Regions from separate parts of the Kitasatospora sp. NPDC091257 genome, predicted to be linked through region 1. Evidence: riboswitches for the same ligand, from Rfam matches in the RefSeq annotation. Region 1 holds a riboswitch; each other region holds the start of a gene.
What was found. Region 1 has a riboswitch for cyclic di-AMP ahead of ACIQOV_RS15550 (M23 family metallopeptidase). Riboswitches for the same ligand answer to the same signal wherever they lie in the genome.
Positions count from the first base shown of each region.

Region 2: it holds a riboswitch for cyclic di-AMP, as region 1 does, so the genes downstream of both, ACIQOV_RS05475 (NlpC/P60 family protein) here and ACIQOV_RS15550 (M23 family metallopeptidase) in region 1, are expected to answer to the same signal.
Region 3: it holds a riboswitch for cyclic di-AMP, as region 1 does, so the genes downstream of both, ACIQOV_RS22255 (transglycosylase family protein) here and ACIQOV_RS15550 (M23 family metallopeptidase) in region 1, are expected to answer to the same signal.
Region 4: it holds a riboswitch for cyclic di-AMP, as region 1 does, so the genes downstream of both, ACIQOV_RS12895 (peptidoglycan DD-metalloendopeptidase family protein) here and ACIQOV_RS15550 (M23 family metallopeptidase) in region 1, are expected to answer to the same signal.

Region 1 covers NZ_JBIVVI010000280.1:2,511-7,973, reverse strand. Annotated here, with positions in the region: gene ACIQOV_RS15560 (GNAT family N-acetyltransferase) at 1-214, opposite strand, end outside; gene ACIQOV_RS15555 (hypothetical protein) at 257-1,132, shown strand; gene ACIQOV_RS15550 (M23 family metallopeptidase) at 1,255-2,103, opposite strand; cyclic di-AMP (ydaO/yuaA leader) riboswitch at 2,116-2,274, opposite strand; gene ACIQOV_RS15545 (YiaA/YiaB family inner membrane protein) at 2,484-2,774, shown strand; gene ACIQOV_RS15540 (alpha/beta fold hydrolase) at 2,905-3,732, shown strand; gene ACIQOV_RS15535 (TetR/AcrR family transcriptional regulator) at 3,813-4,379, shown strand; gene ACIQOV_RS15530 (SpoIIE family protein phosphatase) at 4,577-5,463, shown strand, end outside.
Region 2 covers NZ_JBIVVI010000070.1:3,951-9,413, reverse strand. Annotated here, with positions in the region: gene ACIQOV_RS05490 (glycosyltransferase 87 family protein) at 1-858, shown strand, start outside; gene ACIQOV_RS05485 (hypothetical protein) at 859-1,890, opposite strand; gene ACIQOV_RS05480 (NlpC/P60 family protein) at 2,073-3,119, opposite strand; gene ACIQOV_RS05475 (NlpC/P60 family protein) at 3,359-4,495, opposite strand; cyclic di-AMP (ydaO/yuaA leader) riboswitch at 4,506-4,659, opposite strand; gene ACIQOV_RS05470 (NlpC/P60 family protein) at 4,997-5,463, opposite strand, start outside.
Region 3 covers NZ_JBIVVI010000486.1:246-5,708, forward strand. Annotated here, with positions in the region: gene ACIQOV_RS22240 (MazG family protein) at 1-874, shown strand, start outside; gene ACIQOV_RS22245 (SDR family NAD(P)-dependent oxidoreductase) at 879-1,301, opposite strand; gene ACIQOV_RS22250 (cytochrome P450) at 1,601-3,001, shown strand; cyclic di-AMP (ydaO/yuaA leader) riboswitch at 3,223-3,391, shown strand; gene ACIQOV_RS22255 (transglycosylase family protein) at 3,397-4,302, shown strand; gene eno (phosphopyruvate hydratase) at 4,646-5,463, shown strand, end outside.
Region 4 covers NZ_JBIVVI010000211.1:3,501-8,963, forward strand. Annotated here, with positions in the region: gene ACIQOV_RS12880 (HelD family protein) at 1-495, opposite strand, end outside; gene purB (adenylosuccinate lyase) at 605-2,044, shown strand; gene ACIQOV_RS12890 (MFS transporter) at 2,052-3,593, opposite strand; cyclic di-AMP (ydaO/yuaA leader) riboswitch at 3,885-4,085, shown strand; gene ACIQOV_RS12895 (peptidoglycan DD-metalloendopeptidase family protein) at 4,088-5,080, shown strand.

The DNA of each region.
Region 1 (5,463 bases):
CGGCGAGGCGGTAGGTGTCCCGCTCCTCGGCCATCGCCTCCTCCAGGTAGAGCTCGATCTGGTCGGCGCAGTCCTCCCGGCCGCTCGGCCCGAAGGGCAGGTGGCGGGTGACCTCCGGGTCGCCGAACAGCGCGTGCAGCGCGTCCACGTCGTCCTCGGTGAGGTGGTACTCGCGGACGGCCAGTCGCGGGCCGGTGAGTCGTACGGGGACCATGGCTGCCGACCCTATCCCCGCCCGGCGGCTACCGTTCGGACTATGAACGACGAAGACCTGCGGCTCGCCCCCCGCACCAAGGCCGCCGACCTGCTCGCCTGGGCGGCCGGGCAGGACCGCGCGCCGGTGGCCGAGGCGCCGCTGCGCGCGGTGCTGGCGCTGCTGGAGCTGGGCGACGGCAGGATGCACGACGGCTGGCCGGAACTGACCTCCGACGCGGTGGAGCACCTGCTGTACGAGCGGCTCCACCTGTACGTCCAACCCGCTCCCGAGGAGGACCCGCTCGCCTACGGCGACGCCGTCCGGCTGCTGATCGACCACCAGCGGGCGGCCCGGCGGCTGAACGCCAAGCGCCAGGAGCGGCTGCACGAGGAGGCCGAGTGGCAGGGCGAGGTCGCGGCCGGGCTGCTGCGCCGCGCCGACCTGGTGACCTGGCCCCGGCTGTACGCGGTGCTGCTGCACGCGTACGGGGTGGACGTCACGGACGGGGCGGCGGTGCGGGACTGGCTGGCCGGCTTCGCGGAGCTCGCGGAGGAGGACCGGCTGGCCGCGTACGAGGCGCTGGTGCCGGCCGGCTGGCTGGACGAGCCGGACGAGCAGGGCTGGGGCCCGGGCCGGGTGCTGTCGGTCGGCATGGCCACGGACGGCGCCCGGCGGCTGCTGGAGCAGGGCCTGATGCGGCGCAGCTACCGCAACCTGGCCGAGCTGACCGCGCAGGGGCGGCCGATGCCGGACGAACTGGCCGGGGACTTCGGGCAGTTCGAGGAGGCGGCGGTCGACGCGGCGCTCGACCTGTTCGGCGGGTGGACGGTGCCGGGGCTGCCCCGGCTGCTGGTGACGGAGTTCCCGGAGCTGGCGCCGGAGCCGGGCCAGGAGGAGATCGAGGCGTACCTGGCGCAGCTGCCCGCCGAGGAGTGAGACCTCGCACGAAGGCCCCGGCCCGGAGCCGCTGCTCCGGGCCGGGGCCTTCTCGCGTGCGCGTCGGGTTTCTCGCGCGGGTGCGCGGGCCTCTCGCGGGTGCACCGGGTTTCTCGCGCGGGTCAGGGGTTGAGGCCGCGCTGCTGGAGCCAGGGCTCCGGGTCGACCGGGGCGCCGCCGCCGGGGCGGACCTCCATGTGCAGGTGCGGCCCGGTGACGTTGCCGGTCGCGCCGACCTTGCCGATCTGCTGGCCGGGGGCGACCTTGCCGGAGCCCTTGGTGATCGAGGAGAGGTGGCAGTACCAGATCTCGGTGCCGTCGGGCAGGGTCTCGACGATCCGGTAGCCGTACGAGCCGGCCCAGCCGGCCGAGGTGATGGTGCCCTGGCCGAGCGCGTAGACCGGGGTGCCGGTGTCGGCGGCGAAGTCCAGGCCGGTGTGCAGGTTGGCCCAGTAGCGGGCGCTCTGGCCGTAGTGGGCGGAGAGCCGGTAGTCCTTCACCGGGAGGGTGAGGGCGGCGGCCTTGACCCGCTCGGCCTCCTCGGCGGCGCGCTTGGCCTCGGCCTCCTTGGCGACGGCCTTGGCCTCCGCCTCCTGCGCGGCCTGGAGCCGGGCGGTCTCCTCGGCGGCGGTGCGCTGGCTGTCGGCCTGGTGCTGGATGCGGGCGGCGAGCGCGAGTCCGGGGTCGGCGGAGAGGGCGACCGGGGTCTCGTCCGGGGCCTCGACGGCGGGGGCGGCGGCCGGGGTCGCCGAGGCGAAGCCGGTGGCGCCCAGGGTGGCGGCGACGGCGGTGACGCCGAGCAGTGGGGAGGCTCCGCGGGTCTGACGCGGCATCCGGTGGCGGTTGGTCTCGACCTCCGCGGGGAAGTCCTCCGGGCCGAAGGCCTCGGGGCCGTCCGTGCCGGGGTGGTCGAGGAGCTGGGTACCGGCTGCGAAGCCGGCCGGGTGTGCCGGGGTGTGCGTCGACGCCACGGAGGCGCGCTCCTTTCCTTCCTTCGCGCCTACCGGGTTAGCTGACGGGTTCGGAGCAGGAAGGTCTCCTACGGCTGGGCCGGGGCCCCGCCGATTCACCCCAAGGAACGTGGTTCCCCGGCTCCCTGACCTGCCCGGAGGCGGGTCGGCGGGATTAGGCGACGGCGCACGGTGCCGTCTGGGTACGGCGTTGACAACCGCGCTGCGTTATCAAACGTTAATCCTAGGAGGCTCTGATTCCAAGCCATCCGTTCGGAGCAGCCTAGGGCAAAGTGATCGGACGTCAACGAACGACACCGGCGAACACCCCCCTCGCGCACGGTCCCATCTGAGTACTCCTACTCATGTGCACCCCGGCCGGGCGGCCACATCCTGGCGCCATGAGCACATCGATGCAGACCCGCACCACGGCCGCGTACCACATCCAGGCCGTCCTCTCCTTCGCCCTGTCGGGCGTCGCCCTCGCCGTCGGGATCGCCTACCTGCCGGTCGGCGGATGGACCAGGGCCTTCCTCGGGATCGGCCTCCTCTACACCGTCACCTCGGCGTTCACGCTGGCGAAGGTGATCCGGGACCGGCAGGAGTCCAACGAGATGGTCACCCGGGTGGACCAGGCCAGGCTGGAGAAGCTGCTCAGCGAGCACGACCCGTTCAAGGTGGAGGGAGTCTGATCATCCCTTCCGCTCCTTCCGCTCCACCCCTCACCCGGCCGTTCGCTTGACGGCTAAGGCTATTAGCCTTAGCTTTATGGCTATCGGCCCGCGCGCCGATGTCCCGCACCGGCGGCCCGAGGAGGACCCCATGAACGGCACCATCACCCCGAGCACCCAGTACCTGACCGTTCCCGGCGGCCGGATCGCCTTCGACGACACCCGGCAGGGCGACGGCACCCCCGTCGTCCTGCTCCCGGGCATGCTCGACAGCCGGGCCGCCTACCGGCACCTGCGTCCGCTGCTCGTCGCCGCCGGCCACCGCGTCGTCACCGTGGACCTGCGGGGCTTCGGCGAGTCCTCCGTCGAGTGGGACGACTACGGCCCGGCCGCCATCGCCGGCGACGTCCTCGCCCTGCTCGACCACCTCGGCATCGAGCGCGCCGTCCTCGCCGGGAACTCCTACACCGGGGCGACCGTCGTCAGGGCCGCCGGGGACGCGCCCGAGCGGGTCGCCGGGATCGTCCTGCTCAACGCCTTCGTCGAGAACCCGCCGCCGGGCGCCCTGATGCGCGGCGTCATGGGCCTGATGGGCGCCGCCCTCGTCCACTGGCCGGCCTCCTGGGGCTTCTACCTGCGCCGGATGGCCTTCCCGGGCGCCAAGCCCGCCGACTTTGACGCGTACGTGGACGGACTGGTCGCCGCGCTGCGCACCCCGGGGCGGAAGACCGCCACCCGCGGGTACGTCCACGGCGACTCGGCGCCGGTCGGCTGGACGGCCGCGGTGCGGTGCCCGGCGCTGGTGGTCATGGGCAGCAAGGACCCCGACTTCCCGAAGCCGGAGCTCGTCGCCGACCGGCAGGCCGCCGCGCTCGGCGCGCGCAAGGTGATGATCGAGGGGTCCGGGCACTACCCGATGGCCGACAACCCGACGGCCACCGCCGACGCCCTGCTGCCGTTCCTCGCCGAGCTCGGCTGAGCCCCGCCCGGCCCCACCGCCCGCTCCTGCCCGACCCCGCCCGATCCACCCGACGTCATCCGTACGGAGAGCCCGAACCCATGCCCCGCGTAGGACTGACCCCCGACCAGGTCGTCGACCACGCCCTCGCCCTCATCGACGAGCAGGGCGCCGAGGCCCTCACGCTGGCCTCCGTCGCCGCCCGGGCCGGGGTCGCCACTCCCTCGCTGTACAAGCACGTCAGCGGCGGCCTCGCCGCACTGCGGCTACTGATCGCCGTACGGGTCACCGGGGACCTGGCCGACCGGCTGGCCGAGGCGGCCGTCGGGCGCAGCGGGGACGACGCCGTCGCCGCCGTGCTGCGCGCCTACCACGCGTACGCCACCGCGCACCCGCACCGCTACAACGCCCTCCCCCAGGCCCCGCAGCCCGACGACGACCTGGCCCGCGCGGGCGCCCGGCTCGTCGGCGTGATCATCGCCGTCCTGCGGGAGTACGGCCTCGAAGGCTCCGAGGCGATCCACGCCGCCCGCACCGTCCGCTCCCTCGCCCACGGCTTCGCCTCCCTGACCACCGCCGGCGGCTTCCGGCTGGCCGAGGACCTCGCCACCACCCACGACCGCCTCATCGCCACCCTCACCACCGGCCTCCGCGCCTGGCCCGCGTAGGAGGCCGGCCCGCACGGACCCGGAGGGCGGCACCGCCCGCGCGCCGGACGTCGGCCGGGCCGACTTCCCGCGCCGGGCCGCGCCCGGACGACCGCCGGTGCGGACGGCCACCTCGCCGGTGCCGGTGCGACGGCCCGGTCCCCGTTCACCCCTTGAGGAACCATTCACCGCTTGGGGAAATGGGGTATTAAGGGTCAGTGCCCCTGGAGCCCGCCGACAGTCCGACCGCGCGCAGTGCGATGCGCTGCGTGCGCCTGCTGCTCGGCTGCACCAGCGCCGCCGAGTTGCTCGGCACCGTACTGGCCGAGGGCCCGAGCTGGATCACCGGCGAGGGGTCCGCGCTGTACCTGCTGGACTCCGCCGGGATGCTCCGGCTGACCGCCTCGCACGGGCTGCCGGACTGGGCGCACGAGCGCTACGGCGTGGTCGATCCGGCCGGGGAGCTGCCCGCCGCGATGGCCCTGCGGCTGCGGCGCCCGTACCTGCTCAGCCCCGAGCACACCAGCGTCGACTACCCGAACGCGAACGCCGGCCTGGGCACCGGGATGGTCGCCGTGATCGCCCTGCCGATGGTCGTGGACGAGCGGCCGATCGGGGTGCTCGCCCTCGCGCTGGCCCACCGGGGCACCGTCCCGCGCCGTGACCTGGACGTCCTGGAGACCGTCGCCGAGGCCTGCGCCCACCGGCTCTCGCACCTGCTGGACCATGCCGACGCCCATCTCCCGCACGGCACCCGCGCACCCTACGGCATCCGGTTGCCCGAGGGTCCGCGGGCGGCGGACGGCCACCCGGCCGGGCCGGCCCACCCGCTGCTGTCGCTGGCGGTGCGGGCCGCCGGGCACGGCGCCTTCGAGCGCGACCTGGTCACCGGCGAGAGCTACTGGGACGCCGAGGCGTTCCGGGTGGCCGGCCGCCCGGCCGCCCCGGACGGCGCCGCCCCCGAGCTGGACCGGCTGGTCCACCCGGAGGACCTGCCGGACGTGCAGGCCGCGCTCGCCGAGGCGCTGGCCACCGGCGGCCGCTACCGGATCGGCTACCGGGTGCTGCGGCCCGGCGGCCGGCCCGCCCGGGTCGAGGAGTCCGG
Region 2 (5,463 bases), on a different contig from region 1:
GGCGGGCTGCTGCTGGGCCTGGGCGGCATCGTCAAGATCTGGCCGCTGCTCGGCCTGATCGGCACCCCCTCCGGCCGCCGCACCCGCCGTTCCTGGACGCTGGCCGGCGCCACCGCCGTCTCGATCGGCTTCCTGCTGGCCGCCGGGATGAACGGCGCCTTCGACTTCCTGGCCTTCCAGAAGGACCGCGGCATCGAGGTCGAGTCGCTCGGCGCGCTGCCGCTGCACTTCGCCCGGCTCGCCGGCGGCTGGGACGGCAGGGTCACGATGAACTACGGCTCCCCCGAGATGCTCGGGCCGTGGGTGAGCGTGATCAGCAAGGTGATGATGGCCGGCACCGTGCTGGGCTTCGCCTGGCTGCTGCTGTGGCGCTACACCTCCAAGCGCCGCAGCGCGGCCACCATGTACGACGCGGCGCTCTGCGCGCTGCTGATCTTCGTGGTGACCAGCCGGGTGATCAGCCCGCAGTACCTGGTCTGGCTGGTCGGCGTCGCGGCGGTCTGCCTGACCGTGCGCAACAGCAGCCAGCGGCCGGTGGCGGTACTGATCCTGCTCGCCTGCCCGCTGACCCTGGTCGAGTTCCCGACCATGTTCACCCAGGTGCTGGCCAGCGACCCGGTGGCGGTCACCGTGCTGGCCGCGCGCAACCTGCTGCTGCTGGCCGCGGCCGTGCTCTCCTGCGTCCGGCTCTGGCGCTCGACCCGCGGCGAGGCGCCGCTGCCGCCGACCGTGGTGCTGGACCGCGAGCCCGCCGCGCTGCCGTCCGCCGGCTACCCGGTGCGCCCGGGCATCGCCTACGAGCAGGACCTGCTGGACGGCATCGACCACCCGGGCGCCCCGGCCGAGCAGCGCCGCTGATCAGCCCCTCAGCTCCGCCATCCGCGCCAGCCACTGCCGGGTGAACTCCTCCAGCCCGACGCCCAGCTCGCGGCGCATCAGCCGGTCGGTGCGGCGCTCCCGGTCCTCGCCCTGCCCGTCGGCCGCGCCGATCGCGCGGTAGAAGGCGACCAGCCGCTGCGGCCCGTGGGTGCGGGCGATCAGCTCGCAGGCCAGCCAGGACTGCTCGTAGGCCTGGGCGATGCCGGTGGCCCCGGCGGCGAAGTCCCGGTCGGCGGGCAGCGCGGTGGGCGTCCTCCCGGCGGCGACGTCCCGGGCCAGCTCGGGGGCGACCTGCTGCGGGCTGCGGCCCGAGTCGCGGTACGCCGTCCAGTCGGCGACGCCCTCGGAGAGCCACAGCGGGGTCCAGGCCCGGGTGTCGGCCCTGGTCGCGACGTGGGTGGCCTCGTGGGTGATCACCACCTGGCGGCCGAAGTCGCTGAGCCGCCCGTACACCTCCGGGTTGACCAGCACCCGGTCCGCCGGGGTGTGCCACGGTGCGCCGGGGGCGGCCACGGTGACCGCCGCCATGCCCGTCCAGCCGTCCGGGTCGCCCTCCAGCAGCCGGGCGAACTGCTCCTCGGTGGCGGGCCGCTCCAGCAGCAGCCGCTCCGGCCAGGCGCCGCCCCAGACCTCGGTGACGGCGGGCACCGCCCGGTCCCCCACCGCGGCCAGCTCGGCCGGGTCGGGCCCGGCGGCCGGCCCGACCACCAGGCAGTTCGCTCCCGGAGCCGACCGGAGCGGCCCGAAGTCCCACGGCGCCGGCGGGCCGCCCGCGCTCTCCTCGCGCTCGACCCGCCAGCCGTCGCCGGCCCGGACCAGCTCGATCCGGCGCGGGTACACCACCGGGTACTCGTCGTACCCGGCGATCCGCACCGCCAGTTCGGCGGCGGCGGTCAGCCGCTCCGGCCCGCCGGAGGCGGCGAGCACCAGGTTGCGGTACCCCGCCCCGGCCACCGGCAGCCCGGCCCACGGCGGCGCCGAACGCGCCCGCTCCGCCAGCGCGGCGGCCACCTCGGCGTGCCGGTCCGCCGAGCGGGCCGCGGGCGCCGCCGGGGCGGCCGGAGGCAGCGACAGCTGGGCCAGCCCACCGGCCGCGAGCAGCAGCGCGCCCCGCCGGGACAGCGTCCGGCGGGGGCGGGAGCCGGATGTACCGGCGGGGCCAGTGGGGTCGGCGGGGCCGGACGGCGGGGCGTTCAGAGCCGGACCACCCCGGAGACCGGCATGGCGGTGACGCTCTCGTAGCGGACCTTGGCGCCCGGGCGGGGGGCGTGCACGATCACGCCGCCGCCGGCGTACATGCCGACGTGGTGCATGTCCCGGTAGAAGATCACCAGGTCTCCCGGTCGCGCTTCGGACAGGCTGACCCGCTGCCCGGCGTACGCCTGGGCCTGCGAGGTGCGCGGCAGGGTCACTCCGGCCTGCCGCCAGCTGTAGTACATCAGACCGGAGCAGTCGAACGCGTGCGGGCCGGTGGCCCCGTAGACGTACGGGGAGCCGATCATCCGCACCGCGGCGGCCAGCGCGGCGGCCCCGCGCTCGGAGGCGGGCGGGGCGGTGCCGAGGTCCAGCCGGTCGGTGCCCCGGGTGGCGCGCTGCTCGGCGTCCCGGGCGTCCTGGACCGTCAGCCGGGCCCGCTCGGCGGCGCCCAGACCGTTCAGCAGCTTCTGCGCGCTGGCCAGCCGCTGCTGGATCTGCTGCTTGCTGTCGGCGAGCGAGCGGCGGGTCCGGTCCAGCTCGTCGAGCTTGCCGGCCGCCTCGGTCCGGCGCTGGTCGAGCCGGCGCTGCCGGGCGACCAGCTCGTGCAGGGTCTCCTGCTGGCGCGCGGCGGCCTGGCCCAGGGCGCGGGCGCGGGACAGGTAGCCCTCCGGGTCGGGCGAGAGGATGAGCTGGGCGGTCTGGGTCATCCCGCCGCCGCGGTACTCGGCCCCGGCCACCGTCGCGAGGTCGCCCCGCAGCCCGTTGAGCTGGTCCTGGGCCACGGCGATCTCGCCCTGGAGGATCGTGGTCTCGCCCTGGAGCCGCCGCTGGGCCTCCTGCGCCGCGTTGGCCTTCTCGGACGCCTGCTCGGCCTCGTCGTACAGCTGTTCCACCTGCGTCTTGACGTCCTGGCGGTCGCCCGGGTCGGGGCTGCCGGGGGCGGCCTGGGCGCTGCCTCCGGCAGCCACACCCAGGGCGGTGGCGGCGGCCGCGGTCAGCACCAGCGCCCGGGCGAGCAGTTGGGAACGGCGGTGCACGGGCATGGCGGCAGCGGCTCCAATCCTGCGGCGCGGCTCCCGCCGCCGCACCGGGACGGGCGGCCGTCGAGCGGGAGTCCGGTGGCAGACGTTAGCGAGTCAGGGCAAGCGAGTCCAAACCCCTGCCAACCCGAATATTCAGGCTGTTGTCGGACATTTGATCGGCCCTCGGGAAAAGCCGCAGGAAAAACCGCAGGCCCGGCCTCCCCTGGGGGAGGCCGGGCCTGGAAGCGTCCGAGCGGTGATCAGACCCGCACGATGGAGGCCAGCGGCATGTTGGTGACGGCCTCGTAGCGCACCGACGCGCCCGGCTTGGGCGCGTGCAGCACCTGGCCGTTGCCCGCGTAGATGCCGACGTGGTGGGCGTCGGTGTAGAAGATCAGCAGGTCGCCGGGCTGGGCCTGGGAGATGTCCGAGCCGATCCGGGTGCCGGCCGAGGCCTGCGCCTGCGAGGTGCGCGGCAGCGACACGCCCGCCTGGTTGAACGCCCAGACCATCAGGCCGGAGCAGTCGAAGGAGCCCGGGCCGGTGGCGCCCCAGACGTACGGGCTGCCGATCTTGGAGGCGGCGGCCGAGAGCGCGGCGGCACCGCGCGAGCTGCCCGGGGCCACCTTCACCGGGGAGGAGGCGGTCGAGGCGGACGAGCCGGACGAGCCGGTCGCGAGGTCGCCGCGGCTGTTGTCGCGGGAGGCGCGGTCGGCCTGCTGCTGCTGGGCCTGGGCGGCGTCGGCCTTGGCCTTGGCGTCGGCCGCGGCCTTCTCCTCGGCCTGGCGCAGCGCCTGGCGCTCCTGCTCGGTCAGCGTGTTGAGCAGGTCCTGGGCCGCCTTCAGCTTGCCCTGGACCTCCTCCTTGGAGGCCTTCAGCTGCTGGGTGGTCGACTCCAGCTCGGCGAGCTTGCCCTGGGCCTCGTTGCGGTCCTGGTCGAGCTTGCGCTGCTGCTCCTGGAGCTCCTTCAGCTGACCCTTCTGGGTGCTGCCGGCCTGGTTCAGCGCGTCGGCCTGGCTGAGGAAGGTGTCCGGGCTGGAGGAGAACATCAGCTGGACGGTCGGGGATATGCCCCCGTTGCGGTACTGCTCGCCGGCGATCTCGGCCAGGCCGCCCTGGAGCTCGGTGACCTGGGCCTGCTGACGGGCCACCTGGTCCTGCATGCCGGAGACCTGCTTCTCCAGCTCCTGCTGCTTGGCCTGGGCCGCGTTGTAGTTCTCGGTCGCGATCTCGGCCTGCTCGTTGAGCTGGTCGACCTGCCCCTTGACCTGTTCCTTGGTCGGCTGCGGGTCGGCGTGGGCACCTTGAGCGGAGAGGACGACGGCTGCCGCGGCGACACCGGTCAGGATCGAGACCCGGGCGCGGCCTGCGGGCTTGGGACGACGATGGGACGCCACGAAGGCGGACTCCTTCTTCCTACGTCCGCCTACCGGGTGAGCTGACGGGTTCGGGCCGGAAGCATGCCCTACGACGCCTCACGGCCGTTCCATCGGCCGACCTGGCGTCGATTCACCCCGGAGGAACGTGGTTCCCCGGCTCCGCTCCGCAGCGCCCCCAAACCACTGGGCTCCCCTGTCGGGCAGTCGCTTCGACCTGCCCCGCTGCCTCACGAACTCGACGGTAACCACCGCCGCCACCCTGGCTGGGCGATCGACAGTGCGGTGGTTCAGGGCACGACCCTAGTAACTGAACCGTGATCCGTTCAAATCCTTGTCAGAAAAAAGACCGAAGATTTCCCAAGTTCTTCTGTGAAAATGACCGATGGTGACCACTGGCACACAGAAGGCTGATCAGTTCTCAGCATGTGGCCGCGAAGGGGCGGAAAGCCGAACGCCACCCCCGCGCGAGGGGTGGCGCTTTTCACAGCCCCCGGAGGGGCCCGCGGGCGTGTCGGGCCGTCAGACCCGGCGGATGGTGTTGATCGACATCGCGTCGGCCTTCATCACCTTCACCACGTCACCGGTGTGCGGCGCGTGGACCACCATGCCGTTGCCGATGTACATCCCGACGTGGTGCATGTCGTTGCCGTAGACCACCAGGTCGCCCGGCTGGGCCTGGTCCAGCGAGGGCACCCGGGTGCCGTAGTGGCCCTGCTCCTGCGAGGTGCGCGGCAGCGAGACGCCCGCCTGCCCGTACGCCCAGACCATCAGGCCCGAGCAGTCGAAGGTGGTCGAGCCGGTGGCGCCCCACACGTACGGCGAGCCCTGCTTGCTCATCGCCTTGGCCATCGCCACGGCCGCGTAGCCGCTGGCCGGCGGCAGGCTGCTGAGGTCGACCCGGTCGCTGCCGCGGGAGGCGCGGTCGTCCTGCGCCTGCTGGGCCTTCAGCGCGGCGCGGTCGGTGGCGCTCAGCGAGTTCAGCAGGT
Region 3 (5,463 bases), on a different contig from region 1:
GCTGACCGGGCAGCCCGCCGGGGCCGGGCCGACGGTGTGGCTGGGCAGTCCGGACGGGGATCCGGGGCTGACCGACGCGCTGGCGAGACTGGCGGTGGAGCACGCCGGCGAGGTGCCGGAGATCGAGGTGCTGCCCGGCTCGTACGACCTGCCGGGGTCGCGGCTGCTGGACCTGGTGACGGTGATGGACCGGCTGCGCTCCCCGGGCGGCTGCCCCTGGGACGCCGAGCAGACGCACGAGAGCCTGGTGAAGTACCTGGTCGAGGAGGCGTACGAGCTGGTCGAGGCGATCGAGGAGGGGGACCGGGAGGCGCTGCGCGAGGAGTTGGGCGACGTCCTGCTGCAGGTGTTCTTCCACTCCCGGATCGCCGAGGAGCACCCGACCGAGCCGTTCACCGTCGACGACGTGGCCGGGGACATCGTCGAGAAGCTGATGTACCGGCACCCGCACGTGTTCGGGGACGTCGAGGCCGGCGGCGCCGCCGAGGTGGAGGCGAACTGGGAGCAGCTGAAGGCGGCCGAGAAGGCGGACCGCGAGTCGGTGCTGGACGGCGTGCCGGCCGGGCTGCCCGCGCTGGCGTACGCGGCGAAGCTGGTGTCCCGGGTGCGCCGGGCCGGCTTCACGGGGGTGCCGGACGAGTCGTACGAGCTGCCGGTCGAGCTGACCGCCGACTCGGCGGGCCGGCTGCTGCTCGCGGTGGCGCAGCGGGCGCACGACGCCGGGGTGGACGTGGACGCGGCGCTGCGGTCGGCCGCGCGCGGTTACCGGGACGCGGTGCGCGCGGCCGAAGGCCTCAAGCCGGACGGAGAGCCCGACGGAGAGCCCGACGGAGAGCCCGACGGGGACTCGGCCGGGGAGCCCGACGGGAAGTAGGCGCTCAGGCCGCCGTGGCGGTGTGCTCCGGGCACCGCTGCGGCGGGACGAGTTCGCCGATGGCCTCGCCGACGAGGACGACGAGTTCGGCGAGCCGCTCCAGGTCGAGGTGGTCGGGCAGCTCGGCCAGCGAGATGATCCGCTCGCCGTCCGGGCCGGCCACGGCGAACAGGTCGATCGGTCCGAGGTGCTTCTCGGCGGTGTCGACGAGGGCGGCGACGTCGCTGGGGCGGCGGATGTCGCCGCAGACGCCGACGACGGGGCAGCCCGGCCGGTCGAGTTCGGCGGCGAGGTCCTCGGCGATGCCGGCGTACTGGTCGGCGATGAGCATTCCGGAGGCGCCGGCCGCGGCGAACCGGCGGGCGAGTCCCGCGCCCGAACCGCCGTCGAGGACCGCGATGACGACGACTGACCCGCTGACCCGCATGGCCTGCTCCTCCCTGTGGGCGACACCGCACCGGCGCCCACGCGTACTGCGGAGGATCGTAGGCACGTCCTGACCCTCCGCAACAGGGATTACCCCGCAGGTGACCAGGCTCACGCCCGCACTGCGGCCAAGAGTCGGCCAAGAGCTGTCCATTGACCGTCCGCGGACAGTCAACGGGCCGTCCATGAGCCGTCCATGGGCCGTCCACGGAGCATCGGCAGGACGGCCGCGGACCGTCGGCGGGAGGAGCGGCGGCCCGCCGGAGCGGGCGTGCCCGTCGCACCGGATACGGTCGGTCCATGCCAGCTCAGCCCGACTCCGCCCGGCCCGCCGCCACGCCGTCCGACGCCACCGCCCCGCAGCTGTTCACCTGGGAGTTCGCCTCCGACCCGTACCCCGCCTACGCCTGGCTGCGCGAGCACGCCCCGGTGCACCGCACCACGCTGCCGAGCGGGGTGGAGGCCTGGCTGGTGACCCGGTACGCGGACGCCCGGCAGGCGCTCGCGGACAGCCGGCTGTCGAAGAACCCGGCGCACCACAGCGAGCAGGCGCACCGCACCGGCCGGGTGGGCATCCCGGGGGAGCGGCAGGCGGACCTGATGACCCACCTGCTGAACATCGACCCGCCGGACCACACCCGGCTGCGCAGGCTGGTGTCGAAGGCGTTCACCCCGCGCCGGGTGGCCGAGTTCGAGCCGCGGGTGCAGCAGCTCACCGACCGGCTGATCGACGGCTTCGCGCAGCGCGGTTCGGCGGACCTGATCCACGAGTTCGCCTTCCCGCTCCCCATCTACGCGATCTGCGACATGCTGGGCGTGCCGGCCGAGGACCAGGACGACTTCCGGGACTGGGCCGGGATGATGGTGCGCCACACGAAGCCGGGCCACGGCGGCGGCCGGCGCGGCGGCGTGGGGCGGGCGGTGAAGCGGATGCGGGCGTACCTGCTGGAGCTGATCCACCGCAAGCGCGCGGACCTCGGGGACGACCTGATCTCGGGCCTGATCCGGGCCAGTGACCACGGTGAGCACCTGACCGAGAACGAGGCCGCGGCGATGGCCTTCATCCTCCTGTTCGCGGGTTTCGAGACCACCGTGAACCTGATCGGCAACGGCACGTACGCCCTGCTGCGCAATCCGGAGCAGCGCCGGTTGCTGCAGGAGTCGGTGGCCCGCGGGGAGAGCGCGCTGCTGGAGACCGGGATCGAGGAACTCCTGCGCTACGACGGACCGGTGGAGATGGCGACCTGGCGGTTCGCGACCCGTCCGCTGGCCATCGGCGGGGTGGACATCCCGGTCGGAGACCCGGTGCTGGTGGTGCTCGCCGCGGCGGACCGCGACCCGGCCCGGTTCGCGGCCGAGAACACCCTGGACCTGGCCCGGACGGACAACCCCCACCTGGGCTTCGGGCACGGCATCCACTACTGCATCGGCGCTCCGCTCGCCCGCTTGGAGGGTCGTGCCGCGCTGACCACGCTGCTTTCCCGGCTGCCCGATCTCCGGCTCGCGGAAGACGCGGACGACCTGCGGTGGCGCGGTGGTCTGATCATGCGTGGGCTGCGCGAACTCCCGGTGGAATTCAGTCCGGAGAGCCGTTCCCCGCACGCCTCTCCGCAGGCCTCTCCGCGGACCCCTCCGCACGCTCCTTCGCAGGCCTCTCCGCAGGCCTCGCCGAACACTCCCGCCACGCCTCCGACGTGCTGAGATCGCACTGACGGGACGTCGCGAACCGCCTGCTGACGGGGGTGTGAACACCCATCAATCCGGACATAACACCGCCGTTGGTAGGCGATCGAACACGCGCCGTAATTATTGTGTGATATCGACGATATGAGCTTGTGATTGGTCTGATGATCTGTCTACTCTCCCTGGAGTTCGCAGCTGCGGACCTCGTACGCGGAACGCCGAGTCCTGCCCGCCGCGCCACGGGAAACCGACCAGAACCCTGGGCAGGGGCGGGGGAACCAGGTTTGTTGCCGTCTCCCCACGGCTTGGGGTGAAGCCGCCCGAGCGGAATCGTTTCCGCGTACGGCGGCCGGGCCACCTCCCGGTCCGAACCCGACAGCTCACCTCGCAGGCGTGCGGAGAGGGACCTCTTCATGCTGTTCGTTGGAACTGGCCGTCACCGTCGTCGCACCCAGGCCGAGAAGGCCATCGCCGTCGCCGGTGTGGCCGGCGTCGGACTCGCGATGCCGCTCCTCACCGCCACCGGCGCCTCCGCCGCCCCCGCCTCCACCTGGGACGCCGTCGCCCAGTGCGAGGCCGGTGGCAACTGGAGCATCAACACCGGCAACGGCTTCTACGGCGGCCTCCAGTTCACCTCCAGCACCTGGAAGGCGTACGGCGGCACCGCCTACGCGCCGCAGGCCAACCAGGCCAGCAAGACCCAGCAGATCTCGGTCGCCGAGAAGGTGCTGGCCTCGCAGGGCCCGGGCGCCTGGCCGGTCTGCTCCCAGAAGGCCGGTCTGACCAAGGGTGGCGCCCCGGCTGCGGTCGACACCTCCTCGGACGCCAAGCCGCAGTCCGCCCCCAAGCAGCAGACCCCGAAGCCCGCCGCCAAGCCGGCCGAGAAGCCGGTCGCGCAGCAGCCCGCCGCCCAGAAGCAGACCCCGAAGCCCGCCGCGCAGCCGGTCCAGCAGGCCGCCCCGCAGCAGCAGGCGCAGCCGCAGACCCCGGGCTTCTCCGGCAAGGCCGGCTGGGACGCCGACGCCAAGGTGTACTGGTACCAGAGCAACGGCGCCTGGTACTGGACCAGCCACCAGAGCGTCTACCAGCAGTACGCCGGCCAGGCCGCCGCCCAGCCGCAGTACGCCCCGCAGGCCGCGCAGTCGGCCCCGCAGACCACCGGCCACGACTACACCGTCCGCGCCGGTGACACCCTGTCGACCATCGCCGCCGCCCAGGGCGTGTCCGGCGGCTGGCACGCGCTGTACGAGCAGAACCACGGCACGGTCGGCGGCGACCCGAACCTGATCATGCCCGGCCAGGTGCTGCACCTCGGCTGAGCCGGCCCGCTCGACGCCGGCCCGCTCGACGCCGGCCCGCTCGACGCCGGCTCGCTCGACGCCGGCCCGCCCGCCGCGCCCGGCGCCGACGCCGCCTCACCCCGCCGTCCGAAGGGGACCGGTCCTACCGGTCCCCTTCGTCCGCATTCGCCCGCTCCGGTGGGACAAGCTGGGACAAGCAGGTGAACTACCGGTGGGTAGTGGGGCCACACGCTGAGACGGGACCGAGGCGGACGTGGCCCCGGGAGCCCGGGCGGTTAGGCTCTGGTCGTAACGACTCCGCAATCGTCCTGCTGACAGCACCACCGTCAGACCGGACCCTGCTTCCGCAAGGAGATGCCTCGTGCCGTCCATCGATGTCGTCGTAGCCCGTGAGATCCTCGACTCCCGCGGCAACCCCACGGTCGAGGTCGAGGTCGGCCTCGACGACGGCAGCACGGGTCGTGCCGCTGTCCCGTCGGGTGCTTCCACCGGTGCCTTCGAGGCGCTGGAGCTGCGTGACGGTGACAAGAACCGCTACTTCGGCAAGGGCGTCGAGAAGGCCGTCCTGGCCGTCATCGAGCAGATCGGCCCGGAGCTGGTCGGCTACGACGCCACCGAGCAGCGCCTGATCGACCAGGCCATGCTGGACCTGGACGCCACCCCGGACAAGTCCTCGCTCGGCGCCAACGCCATCCTGGGCGTCTCGCTGGCCGTCGCGCACGCCGCCTCCGAGGCCAGCGACCTGCCGCTGTTCCGCTACCTGGGCGGCCCGAACGCGCACGTCCTGCCGGTCCCGATGATGAACATCCTCAACGGTGGGTCGCACGCGGACTCCAACGTCGACATCCAGGAGTTCATGATCGCCCCGATCGGCGCGGAGTCCTTCTCCGAGGCCGTCCGCTGGGGCGTCGAGGTCTACCACACGCTCAAGGGCGTGCTGAAGGAGCGCGGCCTGTCCACGGGTCTGGGTGACGAGGGCGGCTTCGCCCCGAACCTGGACTCCAACCGCGAGGCCCTGGACCTCATCGTCGAGGCCATCGAGAAGGCCGGCTACGTGCCCGGCCGTGACGTCGCGCTGGCCCTGGACGTCGCCTCCTCCGAGTTCTACGAGGACGGCGCCTACCAGTTCGAGGGCAAGGACCTCACCGCCGCCGAGCTCATCGAGTACTACGCCGAGCT
Region 4 (5,463 bases), on a different contig from region 1:
GCCGGACTCGTCCAGCCCGGCGAGGTCGAGCGCCTCGTCGTCCAGACCGGTGAGGGTGCGGCCCCGGGTGTGCAGGTGGCGGCGGCGCACGACCGGGCCCGGACGGGCGGGGGTCGCGGTGTAGAAGGGGCGGGCGGCCGGGGTGCGCCAGTCGAGCAGCAGCGGTTCGTACGCGTCGTCGGTCAGGCCGGTGCGGCCGATGTAGTGGACGGTGCCGTCGCGCTCGTCGAGGCGGCCGAAGCACAGGCCGCGTTCGACCGCGTCCAGCCGGGCCGCGTGGCGGGCGGCCTCGCGGGCGCGCACCTCGCGTTCCAGCCGGGCCTGGTGGGTGCCGCCGGGGGTGGCTCCGTCGTGGGCGCCGTCGGCGATGCGGCGGGCCCGTTCGCGCACCGTGTCGAGCCGGGAGTAGAGCCGGGTGAGGCGGGCCTGCTCGGTGCGCAGGGCCGCGGCGAGGGCGTCGCCGGGGTTTCCCGCGGCCGCTGGATGTTCGCTCATCGGTGTGGTATCCTTGCGGTGAGAAGGTTGCGGTGCGCCATCTGAAAGGCGCTCAATTGACCCAGCCTACCCCGGCCGCCGACGTTCGGCGTGACCTCGGCTGTTACTCTTGCGAAGCGTGAGCGCGAAGCCCCAGATCCCCAATGTCCTGGCCTCCCGGTACGCCTCGGCGACCCTGGCCCAGCTGTGGTCCCCCGAGCACAAGGTGGTCCTCGAGCGCCACCTGTGGCTCGCCGTCCTGAAGGCCCAGCAGGACCTCGGCGTCGAGGTGCCGGCCACCGCCGTCGCCGACTACGAGCGGGTGATCGACCAGGTCGACCTCGGCTCGATCGCCGCCCGTGAGCGGGTCACCCGCCACGACGTCAAGGCCCGGATCGAGGAGTTCAGCGACCTCGCCGGGCACGAGCAGATCCACAAGGGAATGACCTCCCGGGACCTGACCGAGAACGTCGAGCAGCTCCAGATCCGCCAGTCCCTGGAGCACGTGCGCGACCGCACGGTGGCCGTCCTGGTGCGTCTGGCCAAGCTGTCCGCCCAGCACTCCGAGCTGGTCATGGCCGGCCGCTCGCACAACGTGGCCGCGCAGGCCACCACCCTGGGCAAGCGGTTCGCATCGATCACCGACGAGCTGCTGGTCGCCTTCCGCCGCCTGGAGGAGCTGATCGCCCGCTACCCGCTGCGCGGGATCAAGGGCCCGGTCGGCACCGCCCAGGACATGCTGGACCTGCTCGGCGGCGACACCGACAAGCTGGCCGAGCTGGAGCGCCGGGTCGCCGGGCACCTCGGCTTCGAGAACGTGCTGACCAGCGTCGGCCAGGTCTACCCGCGCTCGCTGGACTTCGAGGTGCTCACCGCCCTCGTCCAGCTGGCCGCCGCGCCGTCCAGCCTGGCCAAGACCATCCGCCTGATGGCCGGCCACGAGCTGGTCACGGAGGGCTTCAAGGAGGGCCAGGTCGGCTCCTCCGCGATGCCCCACAAGATGAACACCCGCTCCTGCGAGCGCGTCAACGGCCTGGCCGTCATCCTGCGCGGCTACGCCTCGATGACCGGCGAGCTGGCCGGCGACCAGTGGAACGAGGGCGACGTCTCCTGCTCGGTGGTGCGCCGGGTCGCGCTGCCGGACGCGTTCTTCGCCTTCGACGGCCTGCTGGAGACCTTCCTGACCGTCCTCGACGAGTTCGGCGCCTTCCCCGCCGTGATCGAGGCCGAGCTGGACCGCTACCTGCCGTTCCTCGCCACCACGAAGGTGCTGATGGGCGCGGTGCGCGCGGGCGTCGGCCGGGAGACCGGGCACGAGGTCATCAAGGAGCACGCCGTCGCCTCCGCGCTGGCGATGCGTGCGGGCGCCCGGGAGAACGAGCTGCTGGACCGGCTGGCCGCCGACGAGCGGATCCCGCTGGACCGGGCCGCGCTGGACGCGCTGCTGGCCGACCGGCTGTCCTTCACCGGCGCGGCCGGTGCCCAGGTCGCCGAGGTCGTCCGCCAGGTGGAGGCCGTCGCGGCCGCCTACCCGGAGGCCGCCAAGTACGCGCCGGCCGACATCCTCTGACGCTCGGTCAGTTCAGAGTCGAGGGCCCTGCCGCCGGACCGGTGGCGGGGCCCTCGCGCGTCGTGGGGACGTGGCCGGGGTCGAGCGGCGGGGCGGTCGGTCCGCACGGCCAGTCGCAGTTCGGCTCGGCCACCGGCTGCTCCTCGGGGGCGAGCACATTGCCCCGTACGGTCGCGGAGGCGATCAGCCCGCCGGCCACCAGGAGGCCCGCGCAGATCAGCATCGCGGTGTGGAAGGCGGAGTCGACCGCGGCGGGCACCCGGTAGGCGTCGCCGCTCAGCCCGGCCAGCGCCGGCAGGGCGGCCACCGCGAGCAGGCCGGCCGCGCGGGCGGCGGCGTTGTTGACCCCGCTGGCGATGCCGGCGTGCCGGACCTCGACGGCGGCCAGCACGGTCGCCGTCAGCGGCGCGACCAGCAGCGTCATCCCGCAGCCCATCACCGTGACGGCGGGCAGCACGTCCACCCAGTACGAGGAGTCGGGGCCGATGCGCAGCATCAGCAGCACCCCGGCGGCGCACAGCAGGGGGCCGACGGTCAGCGGGACGCGCGGGCCGATCCGTTTGCCGAGGCGCCCGGCGCGCGCGGACAGCGCCAGCATCAGCACGGTGATCGGCACCAGGGCGAAGCCCGAGACCAGCGGCGAGAACCCGGACACGATCTGGAGCTGCACCACCAGCAGGAAGAAGACGCCGCTGAACGCCGCGTACACGCACAGGGTGACCAGGTTCACCGCGGTGAACAGCCGGGAGGAGAACAGCCCGAGCGGCAGCATCGGTTCGGGCGCCCGGCGCTCGACGGCCACGAAGGCGACGCCGAGCACCACCCCGATCACCCCGCTGACCCAGACCGCCGGGGACAGGCCCTCGCCCGCCGCGGTCAGCGCGTAGGTGATCGCGCCGAGCGCGAGGGCGGCGAGCACGGCGCCGAGCACGTCGAAGCGGCCGGTGGCGGCCTCGTCCCGGGTCTCCGGCACCGACCGGGTGGTCACCGCGATCACGGCGGCGGCGAGCGGCAGGTTCAACAGGAAGATCCAGCGCCAGCCGGGGCCGTCCACCAGCCAGCCGCCGAGGAAGGGGCCGATCGCGGCGGACACCCCGCCGAGGCCGGACCAGAGCCCGACCGCGGCCGAGCGGTCGTCGGGGTGGAAGACGGCCTGGAGCATGGCGAGCGAGCCGGGGGTGAGCAGCGCCCCGCCGATGCCCTGGACGGCGCGGGCGGCGATCAGCACGTGGATGTTCGGCGCCGCGGCGCAGGCCGCGGAGGCGATGGCGAACCAGACCACGCCGATCAGGAAGACCTTGCGCCGCCCGTACCGGTCGCCGAGCGCGCCGCCGAGCAGGATCAGGCCCGCCAGGGTGAGCAGATAGGCGTTCAGAGTCCATTGCAGGGACGCCAGGGAGGCGCCGAGGTCGGCGCCGATCCGGGGCAGGGCGACGTTCACCACGGTGCCGTCGAGCATCGCCATGCTGGAGCCGAGCACGGTCGCCAGTAGTACCCAGCGACCCTGCGCGGTGCCCAGGCGCAGGGTGCCGGCCTCGGAGGTGGCCACGGGCGAATCCTGCGCTGCCGGGGCGCACGTGACAAGGGTCACCGGTGGGTGTGTTGACGGTCGGCGGTGCGTGAACGGGTGGCTGCGGTCCGTCGCCGATCTCGGCGCAGGGTCGTGGATCAGTGGCGGGGGGTGAATGGGTTGTGTACGCACCGTGGGGTCCGGTCTGCGGAGGGTCACCGGAACGGGGGAGATGGTTGCCCTTTCAAGAGATCGACATTGCTTCACCCGAACGGATGGGTTTTAGTTCAGCGACCGCCCGGCCAGTCCGGACGGATCCACCGGGTGGAACGCCGAGTCCTGCCGCTGCCCGGTGGTTCGAAACGAACTCTGTACGGCAGGAGCGGGGGACCCACAGGTAAGTCGCCGGACCGGAGTTCGCGCCTCAGGGCGCGGGCGTCCAGGACCGGCTAGGGGTGAAGCCGCGCATGCGGCCGGGCAACTCCAGCCCGAACCCGACAGCTCACCTCGCAGGCGTCGGAGAGGAAAATTCCATGCCTGCTCAGGCTCGTCGTATCGCCCTGCCCCGCGCCGCCCGTATCGGCATCGCGACCGCCGTCACCGGTGTCTCCTTCGCCCTCCCGCTCGTCACCGCGGTGAGCGCCCAGGCCCACACCGTTCCGGCCGCCCCGGCCGCGCAGGCCGCCGCCTCCACGGACGCCAAGTCGGCCGCGCCGGCCGCTGCCCCGGCCACCCCGGCCGCGCAGGAGAGCTACCGCGTCGTCAGCGGCGACACCCTGTCCAAGATCGCCGACGCCAAGAACGTCGAGGGCGGCTGGCACGCGCTGTACGAGCAGAACCGCTCGGTGGTCGGTGCCAACCCGAACCTGATCTTCCCGGGCCAGCAGCTCGCGCTGTCGGGCCACGCCGCCGCGCCGGCCGCCGACGCCGCCCCGGCCAAGCCGGCCGCCCCGGCGAAGCCCGCCCAGCCGGCCGCTCCGGCGACCCAGGCCGCCAAGCCGCAGGCCCAGGTCCAGGTGAAGACCGAGGCCGCCAAGCCCTCCGCCCAGCTCCAGACCCAGCTGCAGGTCGCCGCTCCGGCCGCGGTCGTGACCGCCACTCCGGTCGCCGCCGCCACCTCCGGCTTCGTCGCCCCGCTGGCCAACCCGAAGCTCGGCACCGCCTACGGCGTGGCCGGCTCGATGTGGGCCTCCGGCCACCACACCGGCCAGGACTTCGTCGCCTCCACCGGCACCCCGCTGCGCGCCGTCGCCAACGGCGTCGTGGTCAAGGCCGGCAACGGCGGCGCCTACGGCAACGAGGTCGAGATCAAGCTCGCCGACGGCCACTACGCCGAGTACGCGCACCTCTCCTCGATCGGCGTGAGGATCGGTCAGGCCGTCACCGTCGGCCAGCAGATCGGCCTCTCCGGCGCCACCGGCAACGTGACCGGCCCGCACCTGCACTTCGAGATCCGCAACGGCTCGGAGTACGGCTCGGACATCAACCCGGTCGCCTACCTGCGCGCGCACGGCGTCGCGCTCTGACCCGGGGCCGCTGAGCCCCGAGGGTTTTCGGAACCACCGCTGCTGCGGGGCGAATCGATCCTCCGGGATGGTCATGTCGGGTGACCGCTCGACCGGGTGATCGCCGCACGGCGGACATGGGCGCGGGACACGCCCAGGCCGGCCCGGCCGTACGAGGACCTCCTCGTGCGGCCGGGCCGGCCGCTGCCGTTTCCGGGCCCGTCCGGTCGTGCCCCGGCCGTCCGGCGGGTTCCGGAGCGTCGTTCGACCGGTCGAACGTGGCGTCAACTCGACTGCTCCGGCGGGCCGTCGGCCCGATCGCTGGGCTGCTCCGGCGCGCCATGCTGTCGGACGGTCAGCGTCCGGCCGGTCCGGCGGTCGGGCGGGTCCGGGAGGCGAGGAGG